One region of the Paenibacillus sp. 7541 genome, then DNA from elsewhere that is predicted to be linked to it. Evidence: predicted binding sites of a transcription regulator. Region 1 holds the regulator's gene; the other holds the start of a gene.

Region 1 (15,824 bases):
TACCCAGGTATGCCGGGACGAACATTAAATCTTGCCAGCCTCATCGCTCCACACATCGGGAAGATGGCTGTCACGGTCCAGGCCAATGCGTTATTCAAATCGCTGAAAACAGCTGTGTACATGATCAAAGCAGGCGCAACACCAAACGATATAACATCGGACAATGAATCCAGTTCCTTGCCCAGTTCGCTCTGGCAGTTCAAGGCCCGGGCGACACGCCCGTCGAGTCCGTCGAGCAGCATGGCGATAATAATCATAATCGCAGCCATGCTGGTCCGGCCTTCAAAAGCCAGGATAATACCAATCATTCCGAGAAACAGATTACCTAACGTAAACATGTTCGGAATTGATTTTGTCATGTGTATATTCACCTCGTCGTCTAACAGTGTACGTGCAGACATCCATTGATTGTAGGGGTTTTAAATTTGCCTGTCAATGAATACTTGTTCCTGCAAACGCTTGAGCCCTTCCTTGATGGTCCGTGCGCGAACCTCTCCGATGCCGTCCACTTCATCCAGCTCGTGGATGGAAGCAGCCATAATGCTCGGCAGATCCTGGAACCGGTCCACCAGGTTGCGGATAATCACATTCGGCAGACGGGGAATTTTATTCAAAATGCGATAGCCCCGCGGCAGAATCTCCTCCTCGGAGGCCGCCGCCGAGGCCGGATATCCGAGTAGACGCACAATGTGATGAATGTCGAGCAGTTCTTCATCCGTTGAGCGTTTCAAAGCCAGTATGATTTCGCGGATTTTCTCCTCGCTGTACTCGCGCACGTAATCCGCATACAGCAGCCAGGCTTCTTCCTCCATATTGCTGACCAGCTCATCCATCTGCATGCTGATCAGCCGGCCCTCATTGCCAAGCTCATTAATATAGCGCTTGATCTCCTTCTTGATCCGAAGCACCATCTCCACTCGCTGAATAACGTTGACCACTTCCGGAATGGTGACCAGTTCTTCAAACTCCGATGCCGACAGGTTGGTCAGCGTCTGATTGAGGACTGCCCGATAGCGTTCCAGCGTCTGAATCGCCTGGTTCGCCTTGGTCAGAATGACGCCGATTTCCTTCAGCGCATACCGTAGCGAGCCTTGATACAGCGTAATAATGTTCCGGCGCTGAGAGATGGACACAACGAGCTTGCCTGTCTGCTTGGCCACCCGTTCCGCAGTCCGGTGACGGATCCCCGTCTCGATGGAGGCGATGGAGGAATCCGGGATCAGCTGGGTGTTGGCGTACAAAATTCGTTTCAGGTCTTCGCTGAGAATGATGGCGCCGTCCATCTTCGCCAGCTCATATAAATAGTTGGGCGAGAAATCGCAGTTAATGGAGAATCCCCCATCCACAACCTCCATCACTTCCGGGCTGTAGCCGACCACGATCAGCGCCCCTGTCTTCGCCCGCAGCACGTTCTCCAGGCCGTCGCGAAACGGTGTTCCCGGAGCTACCAGCTTAAGCAGATCATTCATTTTATCCAGTTGGCTCGATTCCTTCACCTTCATATGCCCCCTAATCTAACGCAACCGCCAGTGCATCTGCAACGGTATTAACTCCTATAATTTGAATTCCTTTCGGATGTTTCCAGCCTTTCAGGCTCTTCTCCGGCAGGATGACACGCTTGAAGCCAAGCTTCTCCGCTTCCTTCACCCTTTGTTCTGCCCGGGACACCGCCCGAACTTCACCGGTCAGACCCACTTCGCCAAAGATGACATCATAGGGCTTGGTCGGAATATCGCGGAAGCTGGAGGCAATGCTGACGGCAATCGCCAGATCCACCGCCGGCTCATCCAGCTTGACGCCCCCGGCTGCGTTCAGGTATGCGTCCTGCGTCTGGAGGAACATGCCCATTCGCTTCTCCAGAACGGCGATGATCAGATTCATCCGGTGATGATCGACCCCGGTGCCCATTCGTCTTGGCGAAGGAAAATGGGTGGTTGAGATCAGCGCCTGCAGTTCCACAAGCACCGGCCGCGTGCCCTCCATGCTCGCCACCACCGTCGAGCCGGCCACGCCGAGCGGACGCTCCGACAAGAACAGCTCGGAAGGATTGCCGACCTCGCGCAGCCCATCCTCGCCCATTTCGAAAATGCCGATTTCATTCGTCGAGCCGAATCGATTCTTAACGGCGCGCAGCACGCGGTACGTGTGATGCCGCTCGCCTTCGAAATACAGCACGCAATCCACCATATGCTCCAACATGCGCGGTCCAGCAATGGCCCCTTCCTTGGTCACATGGCCAACGAGAACCGTGGCGATGCCCTTCACCTTGGCTAGGCGCATAAACCGGGATGTGCATTCGCGCACCTGAGCTACACTGCCAGGCGCACTCGTCACCTCCGGCAGATAAACCGTCTGAATGGAGTCGATGACAACAAAGCCCGGCTGCACGCTCTCGATCGCCTCTTCAATCGCCTCCAGGTTCGTCTCGCACAGCACGAACAGCTCTTCGGACAGCGCCCCGAGCCGATCAGCACGAAGCTTGGTCTGGCGGACCGATTCCTCTCCCGATATATACAGCACCCGCACACCACTCTGTGCCAAACGGTTCGAGGCCTGGAGCAGCAGCGTGGACTTACCGATCCCGGGATCCCCGCCGACAAGCACAAGGGAGCCGGGAACGAGCCCGCCGCCGAGAACACGATTCAGCTCCGTAATCCCGGTCTGGATACGGGGTTCCTTGCCACTCTCTATATTTATGATCGAAAGAGGTTTTTCTTTACTATGAAAAAGAGGGGAGTTCCTCCCCTGGGTCTTGACAACTGTCTCGGTCTCCTCCACCATGGAATTCCATGATTGGCAGCCCGGACATTTACCGTACCATTTAGGGGCTTCATAGCCGCATTCAGTACAAGTAAATTTCGTCTTAGTTTTGGCCATGAATGTCTCCTTTATCACGTTCGGTCATTGTCGGATTCCGTAAAAGACTGCAAAATCAGACATTACTCAAAGTTTACCATTGAACACAATTCATCGTAAAGACTATTCAGTAACTTTAGGTGCCTATACCCATGGTTTTATAAGGAAGTTGTCCCTATTGTTGATTTCGGTGTGGCGGCACACTTTTTTTAGCTATAATTAACCGTTGTTTAACAAATTTGTCTATCGCCGTCGGATTTAGGATGATCGTTGCATAACACACGTTAGAAAAGTGCAAACACATTTGCGCAAGTATACGCAGAGGAACCTGGCTGATCCCGATAAAAAAGCATGAGCGCCCAAGGACGAATCCCCCCGGACGCTCAGTGCAGTTCTTCTATTCAATCGATCTATATGATCATTCCGCTTCGGCAGCGGCAGTTACTTTGCCTGTCTTGCGAACGACCAGTTCGCCGTTCTCCTCGTCGATGACCACCGAGTCGCCTTTGACCACATTGCCCTTCAGCAGTTCCTCGGACAACCGGTCCTCAACATGCTTCTGCAGTGCCCGGCGGAGCGGACGAGCACCGAAGGCCGGGTCGTACCCTTCCTTGGCAATGAAGCTCTTCGCTTTGTCGGTCAGCTCGAATTCCACGTTGAATTCCAGCAGCCGTTTGCGCAGCTCGTCGGACATCAGCGTCACAATTTCGGCGATGTGCTTCTCTTCGAGCGAGTGGAACACGATGATCTCGTCGATCCGGTTCAGGAACTCCGGACGGAAGCTCTTCTTCAGCTCATCCATCACTTTGCCCTTCATGTTGTTGTAGTCGCGTCCGGCATCGCTCGCGGCGGTGAAGCCAAGCGTCGAGTTGCGCTTGATCGCCTCTGCGCCCACGTTGGACGTCAGAATGATCAGCGTATTCCGGAAATCGACCACGCGGCCCTTGGAATCGGTCAGACGACCATCCTCAAGCACTTGGAGCAGGATGTTGAACACTTCCGGGTGAGCCTTCTCGATCTCATCGAGCAGCACAACGGAATACGGCTTGCGGCGAACCTTCTCGGTCAGCTGGCCGCCTTCTTCGTAACCAACATATCCCGGAGGCGCTCCGACGAGACGCGCAGTGGAGTGCTTCTCCATATACTCGGACATATCGATCCGAACCACGGCGTTCTCGTCGCCGAACATCGCTTCGGCCAGCGCACGAGCCAGCTCCGTCTTCCCGACGCCTGTAGGGCCGAGGAAGATGAAGGAGCCCATCGGGCGCTTCGGATCCTTCAGACCGGCGCGCGCACGGCGCACAGCACGGCTGACGGCTCTCACCGCTTCCTCTTGGCCGATGACGCGGCTGTGGAGAATCTCCTCCAGCTTCAGCAAACGTTCGGTCTCTTCTTCCTTCAGCTTGTTGACCGGAATGCCGGTCCAGTTGGCTACAACGTCCGCGATATCCTCAGGGGTTACCTCGGAGTCCGTGCGGCCTTGCTTCTCTTTCCACTGATTCTTCGTAATTTCAAGCTCTTCACGAAGCTTCTGTTCCGTATCGCGAAGCGCGGCAGCCTTCTCGAATTCCTGGCTTTGGACCGCGGCGTCCTTCTCCTTGCGGATATCCTCCAGACGCGCTTCCTGATCCTTCAGGTTCGGCGGAATCGTGTACGTATGCAGACGGACTTTCGATCCGGCCTCATCGATCAGGTCAATCGCTTTATCCGGCAGGAAGCGGTCTGTAATGTAACGGTCCGACAATTTTACCGCTTCCTCGATTGCTTCATCCGTTATTTTCACACGGTGATGCGCTTCGTAACGGTCACGCAGTCCGTACAGGATCTGGATCGCTTCCTCCGGAGACGGCTGATCGACCGTAATCGGCTGGAAGCGGCGCTCCAGGGCTGCGTCTTTCTCGATATATTTGCGATATTCGTCCAGCGTCGTTGCACCGATGCACTGCAATTCGCCCCGAGCAAGGGACGGCTTCAAAATGTTCGATGCATCAATGGCGCCTTCCGCACCGCCAGCGCCGATCAGCGTATGCAGCTCATCGATGAACAGAACGATGTTGCCGGCCTGACGAATTTCATCCATGATTTTTTTCAGACGGTCCTCGAACTCGCCCCGGTATTTCGTGCCTGCCACGACAGAGCCCATATCGAGTGTCATGACCCGCTTGTCGCGAAGCGTCTCCGGAATTTCATTGTTGATGATCCGCTGCGCCAGCCCTTCGGCAATCGCCGTTTTACCAACGCCCGGCTCACCGATGAGCACCGGATTATTCTTCGTACGACGGCTGAGCACCTGAATGACACGCTCGATTTCCTTGCTGCGGCCGATGACAGGGTCCAGATTGCCTTCCTTGGCAATGGCCGTCAAATCCCGGGCCAGACTATCCAGCGTCGGTGTGCTGACGTTCTGTGGCGTTCCGTGATGGCTCGACACGGCTTCGCTGCTTCCGAGCAGCTGAAGCACCTGCTGGCGCGCCTTGTTCAGGCTGATGCCGAGGTTGTTCAGCACGCGTGCTGCGACGCCTTCTCCTTCACGGATCAGACCGAGCAGAATATGCTCAGTCCCTACATAAGTATGGCCTAATTTGCGAGCCTCATCCATCGAAAGCTCAATGACTTTTTTGGCGCGAGGCGTATAAGCAATATTCGTCGGCTGCTCCTGTCCGCGTCCGATCAAGCTCTCCACTTCGTCCTGGATTTTCTCCAGTCCAAGGCCGAGGCCGATCAGCGCTTTCGCTGCAATGCCGTCCCCTTCACGGATGAGTCCGAGCAGGATATGTTCTGTTCCAATATTGTTGTGGCCCAGACGAACGGCCTCTTCCTGAGCGAGTGCCAGCACCTTTTGCGCACGTTCTGTAAATCTGCCAAACATCATCGTATTGCACCTCCACGTTCGATTCGTATCGTTATTATCGTATTGCGGTTCGTTTCATATCATTAACTACAAGTATGACCAAGTGTTTCCCGGATCAGCTTCGCCCGGTAGACATCCCGTTCCGAAGGATTCATGTTCTCGCCGAATGTCTTCTGCAGAAAGCCGGGCTGTGTCTTCACATTCAGCTCATTCATGACCGAGCTTGGCGGTCCTTCCAGAATGCCCAGATCCACCCCGAGCCGGACATCCGACAAGCGCTGTGCCGCTTCCTTCGAATCCATGACCGCCGCATAGGACAGAATGCCGTAGGAACGCATCACCCGGTCCGTAATCCGGATCTTGGATTCATTCAGAAGCCGCTCTCTGGCGTTCTTCTCATGTTCTATGATCTGAAGCACGACACTGTGCAGATTTTCGATAATTTCGGCCTCGGTCTGCCCGAGCGTAATCTGGTTCGAAATCTGGAACAGGTTGCCCAGCGCCTCACTGCCTTCTCCGTAAATCCCTCGGACCGTCAACCCTACCTGCGACACCGCCGACAGAATCCGGTTGATCTGCTGCGTCATGACCAGCGCCGGCAAATGCATCATCACCGAAGCCCGAAGCCCGGTGCCGACATTCGTCGGACAGCTGGTCAAGTAGCCCCGCTTGTCATCAAAGGCATAATCGACTCTGGACTCGAATATATCATCCAGCGCCGATGCCCGCTCCCAGGCTTCATGAACCTGAAAGCCGGGGTACAGGCATTGAATGCGGAGATGATCCTCCTCGTTGATCATAATGCTTACCGATTCATCATCTGTCAGCACCACAGCGCCGTTGCGGGACTCGCTGGCCAGATTCGGACTGATCAGATGCTTCTCAACGAGCACCTGTTTGTCCAGATCGTTAATCTCATTTAACGGTATGACATGCAGCACGCCGAAGTCGTTCAACAGCTGCTCATCCTCGATGACTTTGGTCAGGCGCTCAAGCACTTCACCGGACTGCTGGTTCGTTGCCAACAGCGGGAAAGGAAGATGCTGAAGGTTGCGGGCTACCCGGACGCGAGTGCTAATGACAATGTCGGAGTCCTGACCGCTTCCACGCATCCATTCGCTGAGCGCATGTTCCGTAAACCGAAGATTGGACATCACGCAATCCCTCCTACTTCAAGTCCAGTTTCATTGGCTCATCGCTCACGAAGCGCTAACCTTGAGCCATGTTCTTCTCGAGCTCTCGAATTTGATCCCGGATTTCGGCCGCAGCCTCAAACTCTTCACGCACGATCCGATATTGAAGTTCCTTCTTCAATTCGTCGAGTCTGCGCTTGAGCTTGATCCGGCCGCCGCTGCGCTTCGGCACTTTGCCGATATGCGCCGTATTCCCATGAACGCGCTTGAACAGCGGGTCCAGACGATCCGAGAAGTAGTTGTAGCAGGAGCTGCAGCCGAAGCGTCCGACCTTGCTGAACTGGGAGTAGGTCATGCCGCATTCTTCACACCGCAGAGATTGTGCCGATATCGCACCTGGCGTCTGCCCTTTTCCGGAAGGATCCAGATCCAGGAGGCCCGACAATAAACTGTGTATAGAAAAACCATTCGACGTTCCGGGGATCAATTCCCCTTTTTCTCGGGCACAGAATTCACAAAAATGAAATTCTGTTTTCTCCCCGTTCACAATTTTGGTGAAATGGAGCGTTGCTGGCCGTTTGCCGCATTCCTGGCATAACATATCACATGCCTCCTTAACAGACAGACTCACTTACCTAATAAAGATACAAGCATGGCCTTCATAATCCGGGCTCTCAGCTCATCCCGATAAGGAAGCTTGACGTTCAGGCACTCCCGAGAAATTGCGGCGCGCATCAAGCAAGCCTCCCGCTTGGTGAGCAACCGGGCTTCCTCAAGCTGATAAATCAGCCCCTCTGCCACCGTCTGGTCAATCATATTGCCAATCGTGTGGTTAAGATGCTTATGAAGCGCCGAATGCTGCGGCAATTCGATACGCTGTATACGAATATAGCCGCCGCCTCCGCGCTTGCTCTCCACGAGAAACCCCTTCTCGAGCGTGAACCGTGTGCTGATGACATAATTGATCTGGGATGGCACGCATGAGAACTGCTCCGCCAGATCATTCCGCTGGATCTCAACGGTTCCTTCCGGGCTTTCCTGTATAATGCTCTTTAGGTATTGTTCGATAATATCAGAGATATTACGCATTGTCTGTTCATCCTCCACTGCTTGAAACGTAAAGATGGATAGGGATCTTACACGTCCGCACAGAGCCTTGCTTATAGGTTGAATTAACCATAATCAAAAACTGCGAACCCTTCGTTGACTTTGACTTTCTTTGACTTTAACTTTATTATAGCACATTTTTTTATTTTGCCAAGGGCTTTCTATTATGATGTTCCATTCACGCCTCACATCATTATTGTACCCCATTTCCAGCCTGTTTATAGCCCTGAAGGCAGCCTTCCGCTCACAGCCCCCTGTACACACAAAAGAGCATCCCCCAATCCTTATGGCAAGGACGGGAATGCTCTTGATCTATGTGCTGCTGTTCAACTCCTAGTGCCGGGCCGACCCCGGACAATAACCGGGAGCCATCGACAGAACTGGAGGTCTTACAGATCATAGGTGATCAAATAATGCTGGAGCTCCGTGTTGTAGTAGCCAATGCTGTACTCTATAATCGAGCCTTCGGCATCATAGGAGGAGCGGAGCCTTTTCAGAAGCGGTGTGCCCGGCTTCACCCCGAGCAGCCGTTCGGTCTCCTCCTGCGCCGGTGCAACCGTGAACCGGTCACGGAATTGCTCCAGCGTGATTCTGCTCTCTTCAATCCTGTCATATAGTGAGGGAAGCTCGCTTTGATCAAGCTCCTCCCCCAGGTCAACTCTGGATGAAATATAATGAATATAGTGAATGTACGGTTGACCGTCCAGCAAATACAGGCGCTCAATATACCGGCAGCGTTCGCCGAATTTCTCGTACAATTCGGTGCCCGGCTCCGGCTGCGTCCAGCCAAAGCTCAGGTGCTGCTTCTGGATCTGATGACCTTCCTCGACCAGAATCTCGGTGAAGCGTTTGCCCTTGGACAGCTTAGAAAAAGAGGTGTTGCGGATCACAATGGTGCCCACGCCGCTTCGCTTGTCCACATAACCTTCCTGGTACAGCTCCTGGATTGCGTTGCGGATCGTCATCTTGCTGACGTTGAATTCCCGCTCCAGCTGCGGCTCGGACGGAATATGGGACCCGAGCGGATAGACGCCGTGCAGAATGCGGTCTTTTATAATTTTTTTGATCTGCAAATATAGCGGACCGTTCTTCCGTGTAATCGTCATCTCTGATCTTACCTTTCAACATCTGACATGTGCTCATTCATCGCCTGGACAATCTCGCGCTCATTGGCCGTAGGCGTATCCCCGGTCACGGTATGCGCAAGCATTCCGGCAGCGGCTGCGAACTCTACGGTGCGCTTCGGGTCATACCCTTCGAGGGTGCCGTGAATTATGCCGCTTGCATACGCATCCCCGGCCCCGATCCGGTCGTGAACCGAGAAGGTGAGTTGCTTCGAATATTCGAAAGCGCCCCCCGTATAAATATATCCCTGCAAAGAATGCGTATTATCGCCGTTAATGCTGCGATGAGTGCCGGCTGCAACCTTTATATCATACTTGGTTGCCGCCTGTGGAATCAACTCCTCCAGCTGCGCCCGGCGTTCCGTCTTCGTCGTGGTCAGTCCCAGGATGTACATCGCATCCTTCTCATTCATGAACACCACATCCGCCAAGGACAGCATCTCTTCATAATGCGGTCTGGCATAAGCATAGCGGTCCGCCCCCCACAAGGAAGGCCGATAATTGCAGTCAAAGACCACCTTGCCGCCGCGGGCCTTGACGGCACGGGCGAGGCTTTTCATTTGAGAGCGTACCTGATCATTCATCGCAAGCGTAATCCCGCAAAAATGCACCAGATCAATGCTGTCAGCGATCGCTTCAAAGTCGTAGACATCGTCTCCCGCGGTGTTGAAGCTGCTGCCGAGCCGGTCGGTGTAAGTGACCCTGCCCGGACGGACGCCAAAGCCGTTCTCCAGAAAATACATGCCGATATATTTGCCAGCCCTGCTGACCAATCCGGTATGGATGCCAAGCTTACGCAGGTAGGCCAAGGCTGCCTCACCCAGCGGATTATCCGGCAGCGTGCTGATCAGATAACCGGTATGTCCGAGGCGCGACAGCGCAGACGCAATATTGACACCCGTTCCCGAGAAGGAATAATTCAGATGACTCTCCTGTGCCAAGGATGCGTAGCCCGGAACCTGAAGCCGCATCATGACCTCGCCGAACGCAGCGATAACCTTAGGCATACTGATCCACCAGCGCTTTAAGTTTCTGATGCAGCTCTTGAACATCACTCACGATCGTATCTCCGCTCGCGGCGTCGATGATGGACGAGTAGACATGCGGAATGACCTGCTGTACCCCGGCTTCCAGTGCGATGCGGACAATCGCTTCAAAATTGTCCTTGTCGATGCCGCCGGTCGGCTCAAGCGCAAAGCCCTCCTCGGCACATGCCTTGGCAACTGCTCGATACTCATCTTCGAGCTTAAGCCCCTGCATCGGGAAGTATTTTAGGGCATTGCCCCCCATATCACGCACAAGAGCAATTGCCGCCTTAACCGGCACAACCGCATGCTCGCTGTTAGCCGCGCTATACGGCCCCGTGGAGATATTCACATAGCCGACCTGTCCGGACGGGGACACCAGGCTGTTGATCCAGCCGTCAGCACCGTTAAGATTGGCCCGGGTGGCTCCTACCGCCGGGAATACCTGATTGATATGCGTGCCCGGGTAGCTTTTTACAATCTCGGCCACGACAGCGGCCTGACGATTGTCGCCTGCCCCAAGACCGATGGACACGGCATCTTCAATCGCTGCCCCGTACTCCTTCATCGCAGCTACCGCTTCCTGCACAGTGGGATAATTTTTCGAGAGAACGCCAACGAGCACATATCCTTCCGCCGCTTCGAATACTTCTTTTGCATTCTGAATGCTGCCAGCCAGGACGTTCAGCGCAGTCCGGTTCTTGTACAATCTGTTATCGATGTTTGCCATAATTATTTGCCTCCTGCTATTTGCTGAATTCTTGAAATAATGACCTGCAAATCGTCTCCCGCCAAAGAGCGCGGATCGATATCGAAATAACCCTGACGCACGCCGTAGTCCCTCGTGTAGATGGCAATTTCGCCCTCGCGGAGCTGATCGTTCATCTCCTTGGCTGTCACGCCTGCCTCATCCGGATTCACCTTCACCCGGCCTCGGAATATCGCGCGTCCTGCCTCATCCTGCACAATCGCAACCTCGATGCCCGGGAGAACAGACAACCCCTTCAGGGCTTCCAGCGCGGCCTTCTCCTGCTCACTCTTGTCTTCCTTGACGATGTATTCATCCAGCGCCTGCAGCAAGCCAAACGTGGTCTCTTTGCCAACCTTCATGCTGCGACCAATGCCGTGAAGCTGTACCTTCACCCATTCGATATACTGACGCTTGCCGCCCACGATGCCGGAGGTGGGCCCTTCAATCGCTTTCGACCCGCTGTATATAGCCAGATCGCCGTACTTCACATATTTATGGATATCTTCCTCGGCTGCCGCATCGATGATCAGCGGAATGTCATGCGCCCGTGCCACCTCGGCGGCTTCCTCAACCGATATCATATTCTTCTGAACACAGTGATGGGACTTCACATATAAAATAGCCGCGGTATGCTCGCCGATGGCCTCCTCAATATGCTCCTTGCGGCCTTCATTGGCATACCCCACCTCAACGACTTTGCCGCCGCCAAGGTATACCATCGTCTCTACCGGCGCCCCATACTGAACATTATGCCCTTTGAGCATGATGATCTCATTGTTCGCGATCGGTTCTTGATGCAGCCTGTCGCTTCGTCTGCGGTTGCCCTGGGTCACAATCGCCGCCACGGACAGCGCGATGCCGCTGGAAGCCGAGTTCACCACGACCGCAGCCTCCGATCCAAGGATACGGGCGATGTAGTCGCCAGCTTTGTCCACCAGATCGGCAATTTCCACATAACTCTGTCCGCCGATTCTCATCGCTTCCATGACCGTATCCGTCGGGGCTGACACCCCGAGAATGCTCATGCGCCCGCTCGCATTAACAACTCGCTTCAATCCGTATTTAGCATGCAGTGAATGATCCATGGACCACAACTCCTTTTGGCTCAATATATCGTTTGGCAATTCTCGTCTCTCCCTCGGAGTCCGTCAGTTCAATATCCCCCTCGGTGACGGTAAACAGCGTCAGATGCGCAGGATCCCCAACCTGGATCCGCCCAAGCTCAGGCCTTCCCAGCCAGACGGCTGCTGCTTCAGTCACTGCTGCAATCACTTCGTTCAGGCTGTAGCCCAGCAGCAAAAACTTGGACATCACATGAGCCAGACTGTACACCGGGCCGTTCAACCGGTTACCTCTGTAAATATCCGAACTGATCGTGTTCGGGGCAATCCCGTGTCTTCTGGCAAATTCGGCGACCCGGAAGGAGAAGCTGGCAGTTCCATGCCCGACGTCCAGATGTACCCCGCGCGCAATAGCTTCCTGAAGCGCCGGCAACGGGTTACCATCCGGGGTGAACAGATTGTTCGCCTTCCCGTTCAAGTAATGGGTGACGATGTCACCCTTCTCCAGCAGGGAAATGACCTGTTCAATCCCGGGAGGGCCTGAGCCGATATGCACCATCAGCGGCAGCGATGTATCAAGCGACAGCTTCCTCGCCCGCCGCAGCGGCTCCACTCCTTGCTCCTTAACGACGCTCCGGCTAATCCTTGCCTTCAGTCCGACAATTATATCCCGGTAAGACCCGAGCGCTTCCATGACGCGCTCAGCATCAATCCAGTCCAAATTCGACAGCTCATCAATGCGCTCCAGCCCGATGTGCGAAATGTTCAGGAATGCGAGCACGTTGGTCTTGGCCCGCGCCGCATCCTGCGCCAGTTCTCCGATACGGTCTGCACCGCAGCTGCCTGCGTCTACAATGGTGGCTACCCCTTGCTTGACGCCGATCTCATCAATTTCGTCACCGTAGGGATCCAATCCGGGAACCGCATGCACATGCATATCGATCCAGCCGCTGGAGACATACTGTCCCGAGCCGTCATACACCTTATCCCCCTGGGCCGAGTTAGCCGGGGTTATAGCCGCAATCCGGCCGTTCTCAACGACAATATCCAGAGATGTACCCTGTACCGTCTGGACATTGCGAAGTACGAGTTGCTTTTCCAAGATGGCCTCATCCCTTCCTTTCCCATTCCCTGTTGCAATTCCTATACTGACTGTCCTGAGCCACTTGCTTAATGAATCCGTTCCAGTTACTGCTATCCATCTTACTGTCTTCCCTAGCATAGCATAGATTCATAGCGATGTGAATATAACGTTATAATGTTTGATGGTAAAAGAAATGGCAAGCTCGGCCCATTCGGTCACCAAGCTTGCCTTCGTTGTCTATTTTTAAAACCCATATTTCGTAATAACCGCGACTTGCTCAGGCTGCTACCTTCCGTTCAATCAGATATGCTGTTGCATACAGGAGGAGGATGGAGACTATAACTTCAAGTATCGCATCCCCCCAGGACTGACCCACCGGGCCAAGTTGAAAGAACACTCCTTCTTCGTTAATAGACCCGCTTTGCGACCAGTATCCATCTCCAAACAGCTTTTGGGACACCCATCCGATGATAGAGTGCAGCACAAGGAATGTAAGGATGCCGATCCAGACTCCGGCTCTACTTGATGTAGTTCTAGATACTGCAGTAGCAAAGAAAATCGTCAGCATCAGGAAGATAAAGTTCCAAACGAGCATGATCAGTGCCTTCAGGTAGTCCCAATTATCGAAAACGGTGTGGAATGCCAAGCTGGAATCGTGAAGACCAAGCAGGTTGAAGTACATCCACAAGTGAAGCAGAACCACTGCACCTAAGCACAGCACACCGAGACACCCCATCAGCAAAGGGGACAGAATCGACCATATGGAATGGAGGGGGAGCAGACGCCGCTGATAGCTCTTGATGTTATAGTCGAAGGTTTTCACCACAAGCACTACCATTAGCACACCAACGGAGCTGTAGGCCATGATACCGAGACCCAGCATAGCGGCCGGAAGCCATCCCCACATGAATCCCATGACCATGATGGCGATTTGAGCAATGATCAGAACTACGAGTGCTCCTAGCACCGTGGTAGAGTTGCGTTTCCAGTCGTATTTCAGAAGTCTCATCATTCCGCGAACACCCCTTTGAACATCTCATCTACACTTTTTCCATGCTTCATGCGGATATTCTCAACTTCATCATGCAGCACAATTTCACCATTTCGTATAAACACAACTTCATCAAATATTCGTTCAATGTCCCTTACAAGATGTGTGGAAATGATCAGTGAGCTGTCCTCATTATAGAACTCCACAATTGCGTCCAGAATTTTGCCTCTGGCTACCGGGTCCACCCCTCCGATCGGTTCATCCAGCATATACAGCCGGGCATTGCGGGACAGTGCCAGCGTCAGCTGCAGTCTCTCATTCATCCCTTTGGACAGCGCGCTGATTCGATCGTTAAGCTGAATATTCATAAATTCCAGCATGTTGTGTGCCTTCTGGACATCGAAGTCCTGGTAGAAATCCTGAAAAAATGCGACCGCATCCGACACCTTCATCCATGCTTCCGTCAGCGGCCGGTCCGGCATGAACGAAACGATAGACTTGGTATCAAGCCCGACCGGGGTTCCGCTGATCGTCACATGGCCTGAGGAGGGCTGCAGCAGTCCGGCGGCAATCTTCATAAAGGTGCTCTTTCCGCTCCCGTTTGTCCCCAGCAGTCCGATGATTTTTCCGCTGCCAATGTTCAGGGATACGTTGTTAAGAGCTGTTCTTCCTCGCATATATACTTTACTGACATGGTCGAATTGAAGCAGTTGATCCATGCTGTACATTCTCCCTTCTCATATTACCGGTTATGGTTTCACCGCATCGGTTACGATCGCTACGATGTCTTGCTCTTCAAAGCCCAGCTCCTGCATGCCTTTGATGAAATTCTCCAGCAGTTCGCCAGCCATTTCTTTTTTTATCGTCATAATTTTCTCTTCCTCACTGGTTACGAATCGGCCCAAGCCGCGACGTGTTTCCACGATACCTTCACGCTCCAATTCTTGAAAGGTTCGCTGCACTGTATTCGGATTGATTTGCAGCTCTGCTGCAAGCTCACGGACAGATGGAATTTTATCACCGGGCCGAAGCTTTCCGATCACGATTTCTTTCTTCAGGTAAGTCATAATTTGCAAATAGATCGGCAGGTTATTATCGAACTCAATACTCATGCTCCCGTTACTCCTTTCGGCCACTCTTCCCTACATGCACCTATACTAGCGTCGTTTGAACTAGCTCATTTTCCTAGGCGACATCCCGTTTATTAAACGTGATAAATCCAGCCATAAGAAAGAAGAGAAGGTATGCAGCGAGAACAATAATAGAAAACATCAAACTCATGCCCGGAAATACTGCTCCGGCGCCTCCATCATACATGGACAGATCGACGTTGAAAAACAGCAAATATTTCGCCCAGCTATATCGGGCTAACAGCTGAACCGCAAGGCTTTCCGCCACGATCATAAACATGCCGATCCCGATGGCAGATCCTGTGGAGCGGGTGAGAATGCCAGCTGTGAAGGCCAAAGTTACATAGATGGTGGTGTACACCATGTTGTATCCGCCTGCCCTAAGCACTTCACTAAGCGAAGTCGCACCGGGGCCTTCTACTGGGCCAAACACCAATTGACCGGTCAACACCGCAGCTATCCCGAGAAAAACGACAAGGGTTGCGGAATAAATCAGGACCATAACATATTTCGAAGCCAGAATTTGAGACCGTGTCTGCGCTCGAATCAGCAAAAACTTGATTGTCCCCATGCTGTGCTCCTTCGATACGGTGCCGGCCGTCATAACAATCGCAAGCAGCGTCAGCATCGCCCCCATCCCCCTGGTCGACAGCGCCATCTCCGCAAAACCATAGCCATCCACTGTTCCCTGCGCGAACTCAGACAGAATAA
Region 2 (15,824 bases), on a different contig from region 1:
GCCGGATTCAGGCGCAGCGATTCAACAACCTCGCCTTTCGGGCGACCCATGTGGCTGGCGAGAATGACCTTCGCGCCTCGCTCAATCAGGTAATTGATGGTTGGCAGTGTCTCGCGGATACGAGTATCATCTGTTATTTTACCATCCTCAAGCGGTACATTGAAATCGACCCGGACAAAGACGCGTTTGCCGTTTACTTCTACATCACGTACACTTTTCTTGTTCATCTCCACGTTCCTCCTAGAAACTATTCTCCCCAGCCGACAGCAGGTGCTCTTCATCTCTTTATGTCGTCCAAAGCCCGGCGTGTTGTCTATGTGTTTAAGTGCATGGCTTATGGCTTAAAAACAGGAAAAACCATGAACCAAAGAGGAGCACCTTTAAGCGGAACTCCTCTTCGATTGAATGGTTTAAATCAATTACAGACCTTTGCTTGCGATGTAAGCAGCGAGGTCAACAACGCGGTTGGAGTAGCCCCACTCGTTGTCATACCAGGAAACGACTTTAACCATGTTGTCGCCAACTACCATAGTAGAGAGCGCATCAATCGTGGAAGAAGCCGGATCGCTGTTGTAGTCGCTGGATACAAGCGGCTCGTCGGAGTAGTTCAGGATGCCTTTCAGCGAGCCGTCAGCTGCAGCTTTCAGCGCATCGTTAACTTCTTCTTTGGTTACGTTCTTGGACAGCTCAACAACGAGGTCTGTAACAGAAACGTTCTTCGTAGGTACGCGCATAGCCATACCGTTCAGTTTGCCTTTCAGTTGTGGCAGGACAAGGCTAACTGCTTTTGCCGCACCAGTTGTGGAAGGAATGATGTTCTCAGCAGCAGCACGAGCACGACGAAGGTCCTTGTGCGGCAGATCGAGTACTTGCTGGTCATTCGTGTAAGAGTGAACCGTAGTCATCATGCCTTTCACGATGCCGAACTTCTCATCAAGAACTTTGGCGAAAGGAGCCAAGCAGTTCGTTGTACAAGAAGCGTTGGAGATAATGGTGTGGTTAGCTGGATCGTATTTGTCTTCGTTAACGCCCATAACGATTGTGATGTCTTCGTCAGTAGCTGGAGCGGAGATGATAACTTTCTTCGCGCCGCCTTTCAAGTGAGCGGAAGCTTTTTCTTTAGCAGTGAAGATACCTGTGGATTCAACCACGATTTCAACACCGTATTCAGCCCAAGGAAGAGCTTCTGGATTACGCTCAGCGAATACTTTCACTTCACGGCCGTTTACAATAAGCGCGCCTTCTTTAGCTTCAACTGTTGCATCCAGTCTTCCGTGAGTTGTGTCATATTTCAAAAGGTGTGCCAGTGTGCTCACGTCAGTCAAATCGTTGATTGCCACGATTTCAACTTCACTGTTGTTCAGCGCAGCGCGGAACACGTTACGTCCAATACGTCCAAAACCGTTAATACCTACTTTAACCATTAGCAGTTCCCTCCATATTTGCTTTATTTGTATATATTCAAGACCGCCAAAAGGTCAGTCATGACAACAATAGCTTGAATGTGCGGCCAATGCCTGCGAAAAAGGGACAATTCCATATGATCGCAGCACTTCGGGCTCCATTCAGGCATGCAGCACTTAGGCGCTCCACCCCGTTCAATCCTGGTCCATGGTCCTTTAATGCTAGAGCGTCTCTATTTCCTTCATAACTTCCAGCGCAGCCGCTTCGTCCGTGACCAGAATGTCTTCATGGCCGAATTTCAGCACAGCGTGGATCGCTTTGCCCTTGCTTCTTCCTCCTGCGATGCCAATAACGATCTCGGTGCGCATAATATCTTCAAGCCGAAGACCGAGCGTAAGCATCTTGTGTACGACCTCACCTGATTCGCTGAAATAGTATCCGAAGGATTCCGCAATGGCACCGTCTTTCTGCAGACTGTCAATCGAGCCGTCATCCAGCTTGCGCCTGCGGGCCATCTCCATGGCGTCGCCGATGCCGTGAATGATAATGCGTGATTGACGGATGACATGCACAATCTCCTGAATATGCTGATCATGCACAAGAGACTGATAGGCATCCTCGCCCAGCAAATCCGGTACATGCAGCAGCCGGTATTCCGCGCCAACCCGTTTGGCCATCTTGGAAGCGATCGTATTCGCCTGAATCTCCACACTCTCTCCAAGGCCGCCCCGAGCCGGTACAAACCAGCTTCCCTTCAAAGGGCCGCCGGCAAGCGCGGTCATCTGCTCTGCCACTTCGGCAAGCGTTGATCCGCCTGTGACGGCAATCGTGTCTCCGCTATGAACATAGCTGAGGAGCGTTCTTGCTCCGACACGGCCAAGCTCACGCTTCACATCCGGGGAGGATTCACTGTCGCCAGGAATGACAACAACCTTGCGCAAGCCATAAGCCTTGCGAATCTTCTCCTCCAGGCGGGCCAGACCGAACAGCTCCTTCATCATCGGCTCCAGCTGTTCCAGCAAACAGATGCCGGCATCGCTGATCCGCATTCCGACCGTCTCGATCTCAATCAGACCTTGTGCCTTCAGAAGATCGGTCTCCGCTCTGAGCACACGCTCGGTCATCTCGAGTGATCCGGCGAGCGTCCTCCGTCCGACAACTCCAGACAACCTGATCTGATGAAGGATCGTATACCTTCGTTTAAGAGTGTCCATGAGATCTGGCAGAAGCTGCTCTTGTATTTCTAATAGGTCACGCATGCATTCCACTCCTGCAAACTTCGTCTCGACGCTCTTTATGTTGGACGTAAAATGTCCCGGGTAAGCAATTTAAGTCCCACCCTTATTCTACTCAATTATTATGCAGGTTGCAAGGGGTCCGAAAGTATATTTCTCAGCCTCAGGCATTCTTATACATTATGGCCAAATGATGCTTGGGTCTAGACAAAAACAATCTTTTGAACGACTTCTTGTCTTTTGTTCAAACTTGTTGTATAATCAATTTCGTTGCTAATTTTTATGCGCCCGTGGTCCAATGGATATGACGTAGGCCTCCGGAGCCTGAGATCGAGGTTCGATTCCTCGCGGGCGCGCCATATCATCATTACTGTTTACCCGCATAGTGCCTGAGATGGCTCTTTTTTTTACCCGATAGTTTGACTTTCTTTGACTTTTTGATTTGAATTGTTTATCATGTGGGTAATACGGTAACAGTATTTTAAAGAGGACTGTACTTAAGAGGAGGTTTTCCACGTGAGTTTTATACCTATGGTCGTTGAACAAAGCAACCGCGGCGAGCGGGCGTACGACATCTATTCCAGATTGCTGAAAGACCGCATTATCTTCCTCGGCTCCGATGTAAATGACGTGGTCGCCAATTCCATCATTGCCCAAATGCTGTTCCTGGCAGCAGAGGACCCTGAAAAGGATATTCATCTTTACATCAACAGCCCGGGCGGTTCGATTACCGCCGGCATGGCCATTTACGATACGATGCAATTCATCAAGCCGGATGTTTCGACCATCTGTGTCGGCATGGCGGCTTCGATGGGCGCGTTCCTGCTGAATGCAGGTGCCAAGGGCAAGCGCTTCGCGCTGCCTAACAGCGAAATCATGATTCACCAGCCGCTTGGCGGCGCACAAGGCCAGGCAACGGATATCGAAATCCGCGCCCGCCGCATTCTGAAGATGCGCGACAAGCTGAACCGCATCCTCGCAGAGCGTACCGGTCAGCCGCTTGAGCGCATCGAGAAAGACACCGATCGCGACTACTTCATGACTGCTGAAGAAGCCAAGGAATACGGCATCGTCGATCAGGTTCTGGAGAAAACTCCGGCGCAAGGACTGTAAACTCAGCCGGAAACCTTATTTGCATAAAAAAACGGGCAGGCGCCGAATCGGTGCCTGCCCGTTTTTTCCATAACTCTTGTACTCGACGAGTCTGCTTACATAACTGCAGCCCTTACTTCCACTCCTTCAGCTTCAGCTCAAACTCCGGAAAACCGTAAGCATACGCCGTGTACTCATACAGCTGGAAGAAGAGCACCGCTGCGCCGTCCTTCAGGTAGAAATCGGCATCGTCCGATACGCCTTCAAACCCGCCGAGATAGCCCTCATTGGCTTTGAATTTCTTCAATACATAATCATTCAGCTTCTTCTTGCCGTCACCCTTCAGGTTAATGACGTCCCCGAGGCTTTGCAGCGATCCGTCCTCCAGCGAGAACGTATAACCCTGGCGGTAAGTCATCCCATGCGCCCCGCCCGTATACGTGTATTCACTCGTCAAGATGCTGAGCAGCCCCTCTGCGTTGTAGGTCACTACAAAATCGCCCTGGAACTCATACTCCATCCCCGGCTCAGGCGATGGCGCTTCCGCAACCTGCTCCTTCGCCGCCTCGATGAACCGCTCGGCATGCTGCTTTAGCGTCTCGTTGATCGCAGACTGCGCTTTATCGTTGCCAAGACCGCTGATCTGGGCATAGCGCACTTGAATGTTGGCTTTATCCGTGGACTCCTTCAATGTTTTGGCAGAAATTGTGATCGCATTTTGCTTTTTCGGCACCATCGAAAGCGTCTTCTGCGCCGCATTCCACTGTCCTTGAACGCCCATATAATCACTGAGCACTTTATACGGGATATACAAACGCCCATCGATGATCTGGCCTCCAGGCTCCCCTATGTAAAGCCCGTTAACCGATAGGCCGATGTCTTTCGAGGCATACACCACCGCTTTCAGACGGTTGTATCCATCGCCCAGCGTATAAGCACGCGCTTTAGCATCATACTTAATCGGCAAACCGAGCGCGTCTCTGACGGCGGTAGCTGGCACATATGTAACACCGTTGGACAGGATTCCTTTTTGCGGCAGCACTTTGCCATTCCATTTCAGAACAACTTCCTTGCTGGACTTCTTCTGGCTGGCCGCGGCCGCCTGTGCCGATCCGTTCGCCTCAATCACCTGCCCGGTCCATCCGAGGCTTCCGATCAGAACACCAGCTGCAATGAACGATGCACATATACGGAGATTACGCTTCATTTCGAAATTCCACCTTTGTCGTTTTTGTTATGGGGTCAATTGAATAAGTTGCTGTTATTGTTCACTTCCTTTCCCATTATAATCCTTCATGCTTGGTCTATAGGTAACAATACGAATGACAATTTTGATTCCGGGGCCGAGGGCCTATCCCCGCTCATGCCTTCCCGGCCAAACTCCCTAACCTCGGGATACAGCGGCGAGCTCAGGTTCGAGAAAATGACTTCTCCAGACATAGGTCCGAGGATGTGACGGCATACAAAGAAAAGGCCTGTCGATTCGACAGACCTTTTCCCGCTTTCTATATTTAACAAACGATAACAGCTTTGTTACCGGCCGCTCTTCAGTTCGCTCCACAGACGGTCGTACAGCTGCAGCGCCTCGCCCACATTATCGAGCCATTCGGTCCGCGCCAGCTCTTCGTCTGTCAGATTGATCATCGTATTGTTGCGATAATCTTCGCTGTGGAATTCCATCGCTTTGGTATTCGGATTGCTGTATCCGATATACTCAAAGTTCTTGGCGCTCACTTCAGGCTCCAGCATGAAGTTGATGAACTTCTCGGCCAGTTCCTTGTTCTTCGCACCTTTCGGAATCGCATAGTTATCGGAGAAAATCGTCGCTCCCTCTTCAGGCACAACATAGGCCACATCCGGATTCTCAGCCGCGATAAACGCCGCATCCCCCGACCATACGCTCGCAATCCAGCCCTCTTCCTGCATCATCTTCTGTTTGATGCTGTCCGTGTCGAAGGCAAGCACATTCGGAAGAAGCGTCTTCAGCTCCTCCACCGCTGCGGTAATCTCCGCCTCGTCGGTCGTGCTGTTCGATTTCCCGAGCTTCTTGAGCGCCAAGCCGATCACCTCGCGATTATCGTCAAGCAGCAGCACCTTGCCCTTATATTCGGGATTCCACAGATCTTCCCAGCTGTTAATCTCATCCTGAATATACTTCGTGTTATATGCAATGCCCGTCACACCGGTGGTGTACACAATCGAATATTGGTTGCCCGGATCGTAGGACGGGTCCTTGAACGTGTCAGAAATGTTCTCGAAATTCGGGATATTGTTCATATCCAGCGGCTCCAGCAGGTCTGACTCAATCATCGTTTTGACCATGTAATCCGAAGGCTGAATCAGATCATATCCGCTTCCGCCCGCATTGATCTTGGCCAGCAGATCCTCATTGTTGGCATAGTTGTCATAAGTGACCTTCACATCAAACTTTTCCTCGAAATCCTTCAGCACCTCGGGATCAAAGTTATCCGCCCAGCTGTAAATATGCAGCGTTTCCTTCTCTGAGCCACAGCCTGCCAAAAGGCCTACCGACAATACCCCAACCAAGCCTGCCGCCAGCAGACGGGTCCATCCTCTTCTTTTCAATTCCTTATCTCCTCTCTTCCTCGTTCCGTTTTTTGGGATCTTTTGAGATCATCCCTCTATCCGAAAAAGCAAATTTGCTTTAAATCGGCAATGTCTTGTGTTTCTTGTCATTGTTGCCCCGGTTAAGAATGTATTGGGACAGCAGAATCAGGGTAATGCTCACCAGGATCAGCAGTGTACACAGGGCGTTAATCTCCGGCGATATCCCCCGCTTAACCTGGGCGTATATATAGATTGGCAGCGTCGTTGAACTCGGCCCCGCCACAAAAAAGCTCACCATAAAATCATCCAGCGACAGCGTAAAAGCAATCAGTGCACCGGATATAATCCCCGGGGCAATCTGCGGCAGCGTCACATGCCGGAACGTCTGCCACGGCGTGGCGCCAAGATCCTGCGCAGCCTCCTCCAGCTGCTTGCCCATGCCTGACAGCCTTGCTGTCACAACTACATAGACGTAGGACAAGCTGAATGTAATATGCGCAATCATCACCGTCGTCTTGCCTAGCGGCATGTTCAGTTGGCTGAACATCACCAGCAGCGACAGCCCCATAATGATGTCCGGGATGATAACCGGGAGATACAGAAGCCCGTTCATGCCGCTGCGTTTCTTGCCGCGCAAATCTCGCAGCGCCAGCGCCGCCGCTGTGCCGAGCATGGTCGACACCACTGTGGATGTAATCGCGATCGTCAGGCTGTTCATCAGCGCTTCCCTGACATGGCGATTCTGGAACAAGGATGTGTACCAGTCCAGTGTGAAGCCTTCCCAGTTGCCGCTAAGTCTCGCGCTGTTAAAAGAATAAATGATAATGATCAGAATCGGCATATAGATGAAGGCCAGCATCAGGTACGAATGGATCCCCAGCAGGGGATGGCTGCGCTTCTTCACGCTCTTCCCTCCCCTACTCGTTGATGACGAGCCTGCATCGCCCGGTTAAACAGCAGAATCAGGATCAGGGATGTCACGACAAAAATCACTGACAGCGCCGCGCCGAACGGCCAATTACGTGCCCCCAGAAACTGCGTCTGAATAATGTTGCTGATCATGGTCGACTTCGCACCGCCCAGAATATCCGTCACCACAAACATGCCGGAAGTCGATACATAGACAAGCACCGCACCGGTCATGATGCCCGACTTGCTCTGCGGCAGCGTCACATGCAGGAACGCCTTCCATCTGGAAGCGCCGAGGTCGCTTGCGGCGTCCAGCAGACGCTTGTCCATCTGCTCCAGCGCCACGTAGATCGGCAGCACCATGAACGGAATGAAGTTATAGACCATGCCCATCAGCACCGCGCCGTAGGTATACAGCATCTGAATCGGCTCATCAATCCAGCCGAGCCAGAGCAATGCGCTGTTGACGACCCCTTGCGTTCGCAGCAGCAGCACCCAGGCATACGTGCGGATTAGAAAGTTGATCCAGAACGGAATCGTAATCAGGACCAGCCCCCAAGTCTGAACCCGCGGGGACGCGTTCGCTATATAATAGGCCAGCGGATAGCTGACCAACAAACAGATGACCGTAGTCAGAAGCGACAAAACCAGCGTGTCCCAGTAGATCCCCAAATACAGCGGATCAAAAAAAGTGCGGTATCCCTCCAGGTTGAACTCAAATACAACTCGGCCAAGCGTGTCCCTCGACAAAAACGAGATGCCCACCACGATCAGCATCGGGATCACTAGGAACAATGACAGCCACAACAGGACCGGCGGCAGGAGAAATCGGGAATTTCTCATGGCTCGATCATCACCTCGTCCTTGTCGTTCCAGTTCACCCCTACAGCCTCACCGATCTGCCACGGACGTTCATCCGATATATCGAGCGCCACCGTCACTTTCATTGGCTCGCCATCCAGCTGCACCAGCAATTTATGCACGCTGCCCAAATATTGAATGTCCTCAATGACACCCGTCTTCTTCGCACCCGGCTCCCGCTGAGCCACCATCTTCTCGGGCCGAACAGCGATAAGCCCCTCCGGCGATGAGAAAATATTGTTCTCCCCGACAAAGGTTGCAGCGAACAGGGTCTGCGGTCTCGCATAGATCTCGCGCGGCGTGCCGATCTGCTCCACCTTGCCATTATTCATAATGACGATCCGGTCGGACATCATCATCGCTTCTTCCTGATCATGCGTCACATAAACAAATGTAATCCCAAGCGTACGCTGCAAATGTTTCAGCTCGGACTGCAAGTTTTTGCGAAGCTGCAAATCCAGCGCGCCAAGCGGCTCGTCCAGCAGCAGCACCTTGGGCTTGTTCGCAATCGCACGCGCAATGGCGACACGTTGCTGCTGACCGCCGGAGAGCTGATGCGGAAAGCGATCCCGCAGCGCCGACAGCTGGGTCATTTGGGCAGCTTCATCTACACGCTCCTTGATCTGGGCACGCGGCATCTTCTTCATCTTTAGCCCAAACGCGATGTTATCTTCAACGGTCATATGCGGAAATAGGGCATAATGCTGGAATACGAGGTTCAGATCCCGCTTGCTTGCAGGAACATCCGTCACGTTCTGCCCCGCGAGCCATACCTGTCCATCCGTAGGCTGCTCGAAGCCTGCGATCATACGGAGGATCGTTGTCTTGCCGCAGCCGCTTGGGCCCAGCAAGGTCAGGAATTCCCCTTCCTTAATGGAGAGCGACAGCGGATGCACGACCGCCTGTCCCTGAAAATGTTTTTCAATCTGGACAAGCTCAATCATAGCATCAACCCCTTTCTAATGGTGCCCTTACATGGGATAGAGCGTGAATACTTGCGCGCTTATATTCGCGGGCCTGTTCGAAACCAGTAAGAAGAAACGGCAATTCTGCCCGAAGGCAGACCCGTTTCTCAAGAATAATCGTATATCATGCGTCGTTTAAGAAAAAAAAGCCATATCCATGGGTATGGCTTTACCGATGTTCATCAAATTCAGTTTTTTGCATATTCACTATACATTGTTTTCCCACTATGTACAACACTTTTCTGCGGATTTCGACAGGGTAAAGACGGGATATTCTTCAAGAACATGGCAGCGCTGGGCGAGCAACCGGAAACCCTCATCCCCAGCTTCCGCAGTGGACAAGAACGAAGCCCTTGTCTCAACACAAACACCCGCCTGCATATACAGACGGGTGCTGACCAGCCCTCCAGCAGTTCTACGCGCTGCATCGCAGCGGCACAAAGCCCGAGAGCTTAATTCCGACATACTATTTCAGCTCATATTGAACGTTAAGCTGGGTAACAATTTTGATCTCGCCCGGCTCAAGCGAGGTGCCAGCACTTTCTGCTTTCGACGCCAGGCCGTCCGCCGCGGCAAACGTAATGATATCATTCATCGCCGAACCTTCCGACACATTGATGATCGCTCCAAGCTGACGCTTGGCTGCATTGGCAATGGCGCGCGCCTTCAGATCGGCATTCGCAATCGCCTTTTCAATCACTTGCGCCTCGTAAGCATCCCGATCGGCAACCGAGAAGCGGGCGTTGCCAATGATGTTCGCACCCGCGTCAGCCGCTGAATCCAGCACGTCTCCGACCTTCGTCAGGTCAAGAAGCGTAACCTCAAGCGAATGATAAGCGGTATAGCTCTTCAGCGTGCGTCCGCCTTCATCCGAATACGTGTAGTTTGGCTGTACGAAGAACTGCTCCGTTTTGATATCCTTCTCGTTGATCTTCCATGTATCCTTCAGCAACGCTGTAATCTTCTGAACTTTCTGCGCATTGCTTCTTTGCGCCTCTTTTGCTGTTGCCGCCGTAGACTCACTGCCAATGGACAGGTAGACGATGTCCGGCTTCACAGAAATTTCGCCTTTACCCACCACTGTTACCACACTGCGCGGCGTCTCAGCCGCATATGCTTCCGTTGCACCCCCGATTCCGGTGACAGCTGCGCCTCCGGTCAGCAGCGTCCCTGCAATCATCACTGCACCAACCCGTTTAACCCACTTGTTCATTGTTCATTCGCCTCCTCAATTTTGGCCCTTGTATGCTTGCCTTACCCTTCTAACGGTGCTCAGTTGGTAAATGTTGCATCAGACGCTGCGAAATTATCATATTTATTATGAATCATGGATCCCTGCATGGTATGCATGACAAAAAGACGGGCAACCGCTCCCGTCTCATCCCAACCCATTATGTAGAATACCCCTCGCTTGCTTATGTTAAAAAAAGCCTTGCAGATGACAAGACTTTTCTTAATGACAGGTATTGTTTATTGATTTTCGAGCTCTTCCTTGCTCACCAAATTCATGAGCGAGGTAACCGCTTGCTCAGCGTCGGCTCCTTCTGCGCTAATGTAAACCTCAGTTCCGGAACTGATAGCTAGGCTCATAATTCCCATGATACTTTTGGCATTTACTTTTTTATCATCTTTTTCGACGAAAATTTCAGAGGAATATTTATTCGCTTCCTGAACGAACAGCGCGGCCGGTCTGGCGTGTAGACCCGTCTTCAGCCGAACGACTACCGGGTGCTTTGTCATGAAAATTACCCCCTATCTTATAAATCTGCTGAATTGAAAGCGCGGTGATATTTTATCATATTATAACATTTAACCATACAGGACACTAGCAGAAAAAATGTTATCCGTTTCGAATCTTTTCCGCCAGTTCATCAATCTTGCGAAGACGGTGGTTTACCCCGGATTTGCTGACCGTCCCCTTGAGAAGTTCCCCGACTTCCTTCAGGTTCATATCCGGATGAGCCAGCCGAATTTCGGCGACCTCCCGGAGCTTGTCAGGCAAGTTCTCCAGGCCGACTTCCTTCTGCAGCAGCTTGATGTTCTCAATCTGGCGAATCGCCGCCCCGATGGTTTTGTTCAGATTGGCCGTCTCACAGTTGACGATGCGGTTGACGGAATTTCTCATATCCCGCATGATCCGGACATCCTCGAACTTGAACAACGCCTGATGCGCTCCGATCAGGTTCAGGAATTCGATGATTTTCTCGCCTTCCTTGATGTAGAAGATGAACCCTTTCTTCCGCTCAATACAGCGGGCATTCAGGTGAAATTCATTGGCAAGCTGGACAAGAGACTGACAGTGCTCCTCATACATCGTGGCGATTTCCAGGTGATACGACGAGCCCTCCGGGTTGTTGACCGAACCCCCTGCCATGAAGGCACCCCGAAGATATGCCCGCTTGCAGCAATTGTTGCGGACAATCTGCTTGTCAATCCGTGGCTGAAACAGAAATCCTTCCGACACAATACGCAGCTCCTTCAGAATTTCCTGAACCTGAGCCGGTATGCGGACGATGTATACATTATTCTTCTTCAAACGCATTTTTTTACGCACCAAAAGTTCAGTATGCGCCTGGAAATGCTTCTTGATTAAGGAATAAATGCGCCTTGCAATCGCGGCGTTCTCCGTCGAAATATCCAGAATCACCTTTTTGTTCGAAAGCTGAACCGATCCGTTCATCCGGATGAGCGCAGACAGTTCCGCTTTCTCGCAGCAGCCCTGGCTTTCGACCATGGTCAACTCTTTCTTGGTTTGAGCCGCAAAGGACAAGGTACTCACCTCTTTCGTGTTATCCAGTCTTGCACCAGCTGAAAAATATGTTGGCTCAGCTTATCCGCATCGTGCCGCAAATAGGTTCGAAACAGCACAAGCTTGTCAGCGATGAGCTTATATCCTCGGCTGGTCACCTCATCACGGTCCAGGTACACAGGCTTCGCGCCTTTCTGTGCATACTTCTCCTGCACCTGAGGAGGAATGTCTCCATCATTAACAATAACATAATCAAACAGATGAAGGCCAATATGATCGTATACCGCCTGCAAATGATCACTTACTGTATAATTATCTGTCTCTCCTGGCTGTGTCATGACATTGCATACAAACATTTTGATAGCATCCGATGCCACAATCGCCTCGGCAAGCTTGGGGACAAGCAGATTGGGCAGAATACTCGTGTAGAGACTCCCGGGCCCAATCAGAATCGCATCCGCCTGTCGAATCGCCTCAAGGGCTTCGGGAAGAGGCTCCACATGCTCCGGCTCCAGGAAGACTCGCTTGATTCGCTGGCCAGCCTCCGGAATTTTCGATTCACCGGTCACAATCGTGCCATCCTCCATCTCGGCGTGCAGCACAACCGCTTCGCCAGCCGCTGGCAGAACCTGTCCGCGAACAACAAAAACCCGGCTCATCTCCTTAACAGCCGTGACAAAATCGCCGTGCAAATCCGTCATGGCAGCCAGGATGAGATTGCCGAGGCTGTGCCCGGCCAGTCCCGAGCCGGTTTCGAAACGGTATTTCAATATATCAGACATTAGCGGCTCCACATCGGCGAGAGCCGTGAGTACATTTCTTATATCTCCCGGAGGAGGCATTTGCAGCTCACTGCGCAGAATGCCGGAGCTCCCTCCGTCATCCGCTACAGTAACAATCGCCGTTATGTCGATCGGCTTTTCCTTCAGGCCCCGGAGCATGACCGACAGCCCGGTTCCTCCACCCATCACGACGATGCGAGGGCGCTTTGTTGCTTGCTCACCCAAGTTTATCACTTCCCCTAATTAATGCCGATCCCGGTCAGAATCACGATGGCTTACCGACACCGCTTCCGTTTCGCTGGCACCCAGCATCTTGCCAAGATATTCCGCAATCGCCACCGAACGGTGCTTGCCGCCCGTGCAGCCGATCCCGATAATAACCTGGCTCTTGCCCTCCTTGCGATACTGCGGAATAAGAAAATGCAGCATATCCAGCAGTTTCGTCAGAAACGTCTGCGTCTCCGGCCACTTCATGACATAATCATATACGTCGCTGTTCTGTCCGGTGTTCGGGCGCAGCTGCTCCACATAATGCGGATTAGGCAGAAAACGCACGTCAAAGATCAGGTCGGCGTCAATCGGGATTCCGTATTTAAATCCAAAAGACGTAATGTTGACCGACAGCATACTGGTCTCCAGATGTGTAAAGCGGGAGATGATCTTCTCCTTCAATTTCAGCGGCTTCATATGGCTTGTATCGATGACCTGAGTCGCCGAGTTTTTCAGTTCATCCAGCATTTTGCGCTCCAGACGGATGCCATCCAGCGGCATGCCTTCCGGAGCAAGGGGATGGCGGCGCCGGCTCTCCTTGTAGCGTTGAACCAGCACCGAATCGGTTGCGTCGAGGAACAGAATTTCACACCGAATCGTGAAATGATCCTTAATATAATTCAACGATTCGGACAATGCAGTGAAGAATTCACGGCCCCGCAGGTCGATGACCAAAGCGACCTTGCCAATCTTGCCTTTCGATTGATCGATCAGCTCCGCGAATTTCGGAATGAGCACCGGAGGCAGGTTATCCACGCAAAAAAATCCGAGGTCCTCCAGACTTTGCACCGCTAAAGTCTTCCCTGCACCCGACATCCCGGTAATGATGATCAGGGTGGCCATGGTTGATGTGTCGCTGCCTCGATCGGCTGCTTCCAGCATCAGCTTCCCCTCCCTCGATTGAATATATAATCAAGCGGCAGATCGGAAAATAACAAACCTACGAACGCAGAAGCAGACCCGCTGCGCCAACAACTCCGGCATCATTGCCCAGCTCCGCAGGCACGATGCTAACGCCGCGCTGCAGCGGCTCCGGCGCCAACTTGGCAAACACCGCCCGTACTTCGTCAAACAGAATATCACCGGCCTTGGATACGCCGCCGCCAATAATAAACACCTCAGGATTCAGCACTGCTGCCACCGTAGCCATCGACTTGCCAAGATAATAAGCGGCCCGCTTCACGATGCGAAGCGCCACTTCGTCTCCGGCCTTGGCTGCGTCGAACACTTCCTTCGCCGCGATGTTCTCCACCAGGGACAGGGACGTGCGATCTCCGCGCGCAACGGCATCCTTCGCCATACGGATGATGCCTGTAGCAGAGGAAACGGTTTCGAGGCAGCCCATCTTGCCGCAGCCGCACTGGATTGCTTCCAGATCAGGAACAACCGTAATATGGCCGAGCTCGCCGGCCATTCCGCCGCCTTGATAAATTTTGCCGTTAATGATGATACCGCCGCCCACGCCGGTTCCCAGCGTGTAGCACACACAGTTCTCGATGCCGCGGCCCGCACCGCTCCAAGCCTCGCCAAGCGCCGCCACGTTGGCATCGTTGTCTATCTTCACGGGCTTGCCCAGACGCTCTTCGAGCAGAGCGCGAATCGGCACATCCTTAAACCCTACATTCGGTGCCAGAATAATGATGCCTTCACGAATGTTCATAAAGCCGGCGAATCCAGCGCCTACACCTGCGAGCTGATCCCAGCTGTACGGAGACTCCTCCACGATATGACGCACGTACTTTTCAATGTTGCCTATTACCGTGTCAACGCCTTTTGCCGTTTCCGTCGGCCCCTCGTACTTATGCAGGAGATGTCCTTCTTCGTTGCAAATTCCAACCTTAATCGCTGTTCCGCCCAAATCGACACCGACGTAGATGTTTTCAGACATGTTACAAGCCACCTTTTTCCTTCTATTAATTGATATATGACTGCTGCATGATTCATGTTGCTCCTACTGTACCCACTATAATTGAAGCCACACTTTCGGTCAAGAGAAGGCCTCACACCTGCCAAGGAGCGTGAAGCCTTTCCAGAGCTGCGCGAAACCGCCCTGCGATCATCCATAACAAGACCCGCGCATGACAAAAGTCATCCCAAACCGGTGACATCCTTTACTAACACGGCCGCTGGCTGCCCCGTTATGATAGAGCCATCAAACACCTAATGCGAAAAGGGGCGTTGTCCATGATCAAGCAGCAACCCGGCGATCCGGTCGCCGAGCTGAAGCAAGTCACCAAAACGTTCGGCGGCAAAAGAGCGGTGGATCAAGTCTCCTTCACCATCCATCGCGGATCGATCACCGCCATTCTCGGGCCCAACGGCGCCGGAAAATCCACCGCCATCTCGATGATGCTCGGCCTTGCAAGCCCGAGCGAAGGCGAGGTGCTCCTGCTCGGCCAGAACCCAAGGAGTCTCGAGGTCCGCCAGCAGATTGGCGCCATGCTGCAGGAGGTCAGTGTGATGGACGGTCTCCGCACACGGGAAGTCATCCAGCTCATCCGGGGCTATTATCCGAACCCTCTGCCGATGGATGAGATCGTCCGCCTGTCCGGACTGACGCCGGAAGAGCTGAAGCAGTGGGCCGTCAAAATGTCCGGCGGCCAAAAGCGCAAGCTGATCTTTGCCCTCGCCATCGCCGGCAATCCGGAGCTGCTGTTCTTTGATGAACCGACAGTCGGGCTGGATACAACCGCGCGCAGGACATTCTGGAACACTGCAAAGCAGCTGGCCGAGCGGGGCAAGACGATTCTGTTTACGACCCACTACCTGCAGGAAGCTGATGATATTGCCGAGCGCGTGCTGCTCTTTAATCAAGGAAGGGTTATCGCGGATGGCGATCCGAAAGATATCAAGGCCAGACTGACCCGGCGCGCCTTATCGTTCATCTCCGATCAGAAGCCCGAATCGATTCGGGAGCTCCTGCCGCATACCCTCGGCATAACCGACCTGTTCGTCGAGGATGGCCGGATACATATCGTGACGGACGATA

What was found. The regulator CtsR, encoded in region 1, represses protease genes until heat stress. The targets are predictions, from matches to a motif close to ATGGTCAATAAAGGTCAAACA.
Region 2: a site for CtsR is predicted at 3,056-3,076, ahead of clpP (ATP-dependent Clp endopeptidase proteolytic subunit ClpP). Genes of this name have one in related genera too.

The regions. Positions count from the first base shown of each region.
Region 1 is NZ_NQLZ01000039.1:2,482-18,305, reverse strand. It holds gene pssA (CDP-diacylglycerol--serine O-phosphatidyltransferase) at 1-359, opposite strand, end outside; gene disA (DNA integrity scanning diadenylate cyclase DisA) at 420-1,502, opposite strand; gene radA (DNA repair protein RadA) at 1,510-2,877, opposite strand; gene clpC (ATP-dependent protease ATP-binding subunit ClpC) at 3,275-5,728, opposite strand; gene mcsB (protein-arginine kinase McsB) at 5,791-6,861, opposite strand; gene mcsA (protein-arginine kinase activator protein McsA) at 6,917-7,441, opposite strand; gene CHH75_RS21055 (CtsR family transcriptional regulator) at 7,468-7,929, opposite strand; gene CHH75_RS21050 (GntR family transcriptional regulator) at 8,337-9,053, opposite strand; gene CHH75_RS21045 (sugar kinase) at 9,062-10,078, opposite strand; gene dagF (2-dehydro-3-deoxy-phosphogluconate aldolase) at 10,071-10,826, opposite strand; gene CHH75_RS21035 (DgaE family pyridoxal phosphate-dependent ammonia lyase) at 10,829-11,932, opposite strand; gene CHH75_RS21030 (amidohydrolase/deacetylase family metallohydrolase) at 11,910-13,010, opposite strand; gene CHH75_RS21025 (hypothetical protein) at 13,270-14,004, opposite strand; gene CHH75_RS21020 (ABC transporter ATP-binding protein) at 14,001-14,702, opposite strand; gene CHH75_RS21015 (GntR family transcriptional regulator) at 14,733-15,095, opposite strand; gene CHH75_RS21010 (ABC transporter permease) at 15,169-15,824, opposite strand, start outside.
Region 2 is NZ_NQLZ01000047.1:4,850-20,673, forward strand. It holds gene CHH75_RS22840 (phosphoglycerate kinase) at 1-227, opposite strand, end outside; gene gap (type I glyceraldehyde-3-phosphate dehydrogenase) at 420-1,424, opposite strand; gene CHH75_RS22850 (sugar-binding transcriptional regulator) at 1,626-2,663, opposite strand; tRNA gene CHH75_RS22855 (tRNA-Arg) at 2,924-2,998, shown strand; gene clpP (ATP-dependent Clp endopeptidase proteolytic subunit ClpP) at 3,156-3,752, shown strand; gene CHH75_RS22865 (PdaC/SigV domain-containing protein) at 3,865-4,938, opposite strand; gene CHH75_RS22870 (ABC transporter substrate-binding protein) at 5,265-6,317, opposite strand; gene CHH75_RS22875 (ABC transporter permease) at 6,397-7,158, opposite strand; gene CHH75_RS22880 (ABC transporter permease) at 7,200-8,051, opposite strand; gene CHH75_RS22885 (ABC transporter ATP-binding protein) at 8,048-9,013, opposite strand; gene CHH75_RS24970 (hypothetical protein) at 9,161-9,490, shown strand; gene CHH75_RS22890 (SIMPL domain-containing protein) at 9,501-10,247, opposite strand; gene CHH75_RS22895 (HPr family phosphocarrier protein) at 10,505-10,774, opposite strand; gene whiA (DNA-binding protein WhiA) at 10,875-11,804, opposite strand; gene CHH75_RS22905 (gluconeogenesis factor YvcK family protein) at 11,810-12,751, opposite strand; gene rapZ (RNase adapter RapZ) at 12,809-13,717, opposite strand; gene CHH75_RS22915 (ROK family glucokinase) at 13,776-14,723, opposite strand; gene CHH75_RS22920 (ABC transporter ATP-binding protein) at 15,020-15,824, shown strand, end outside.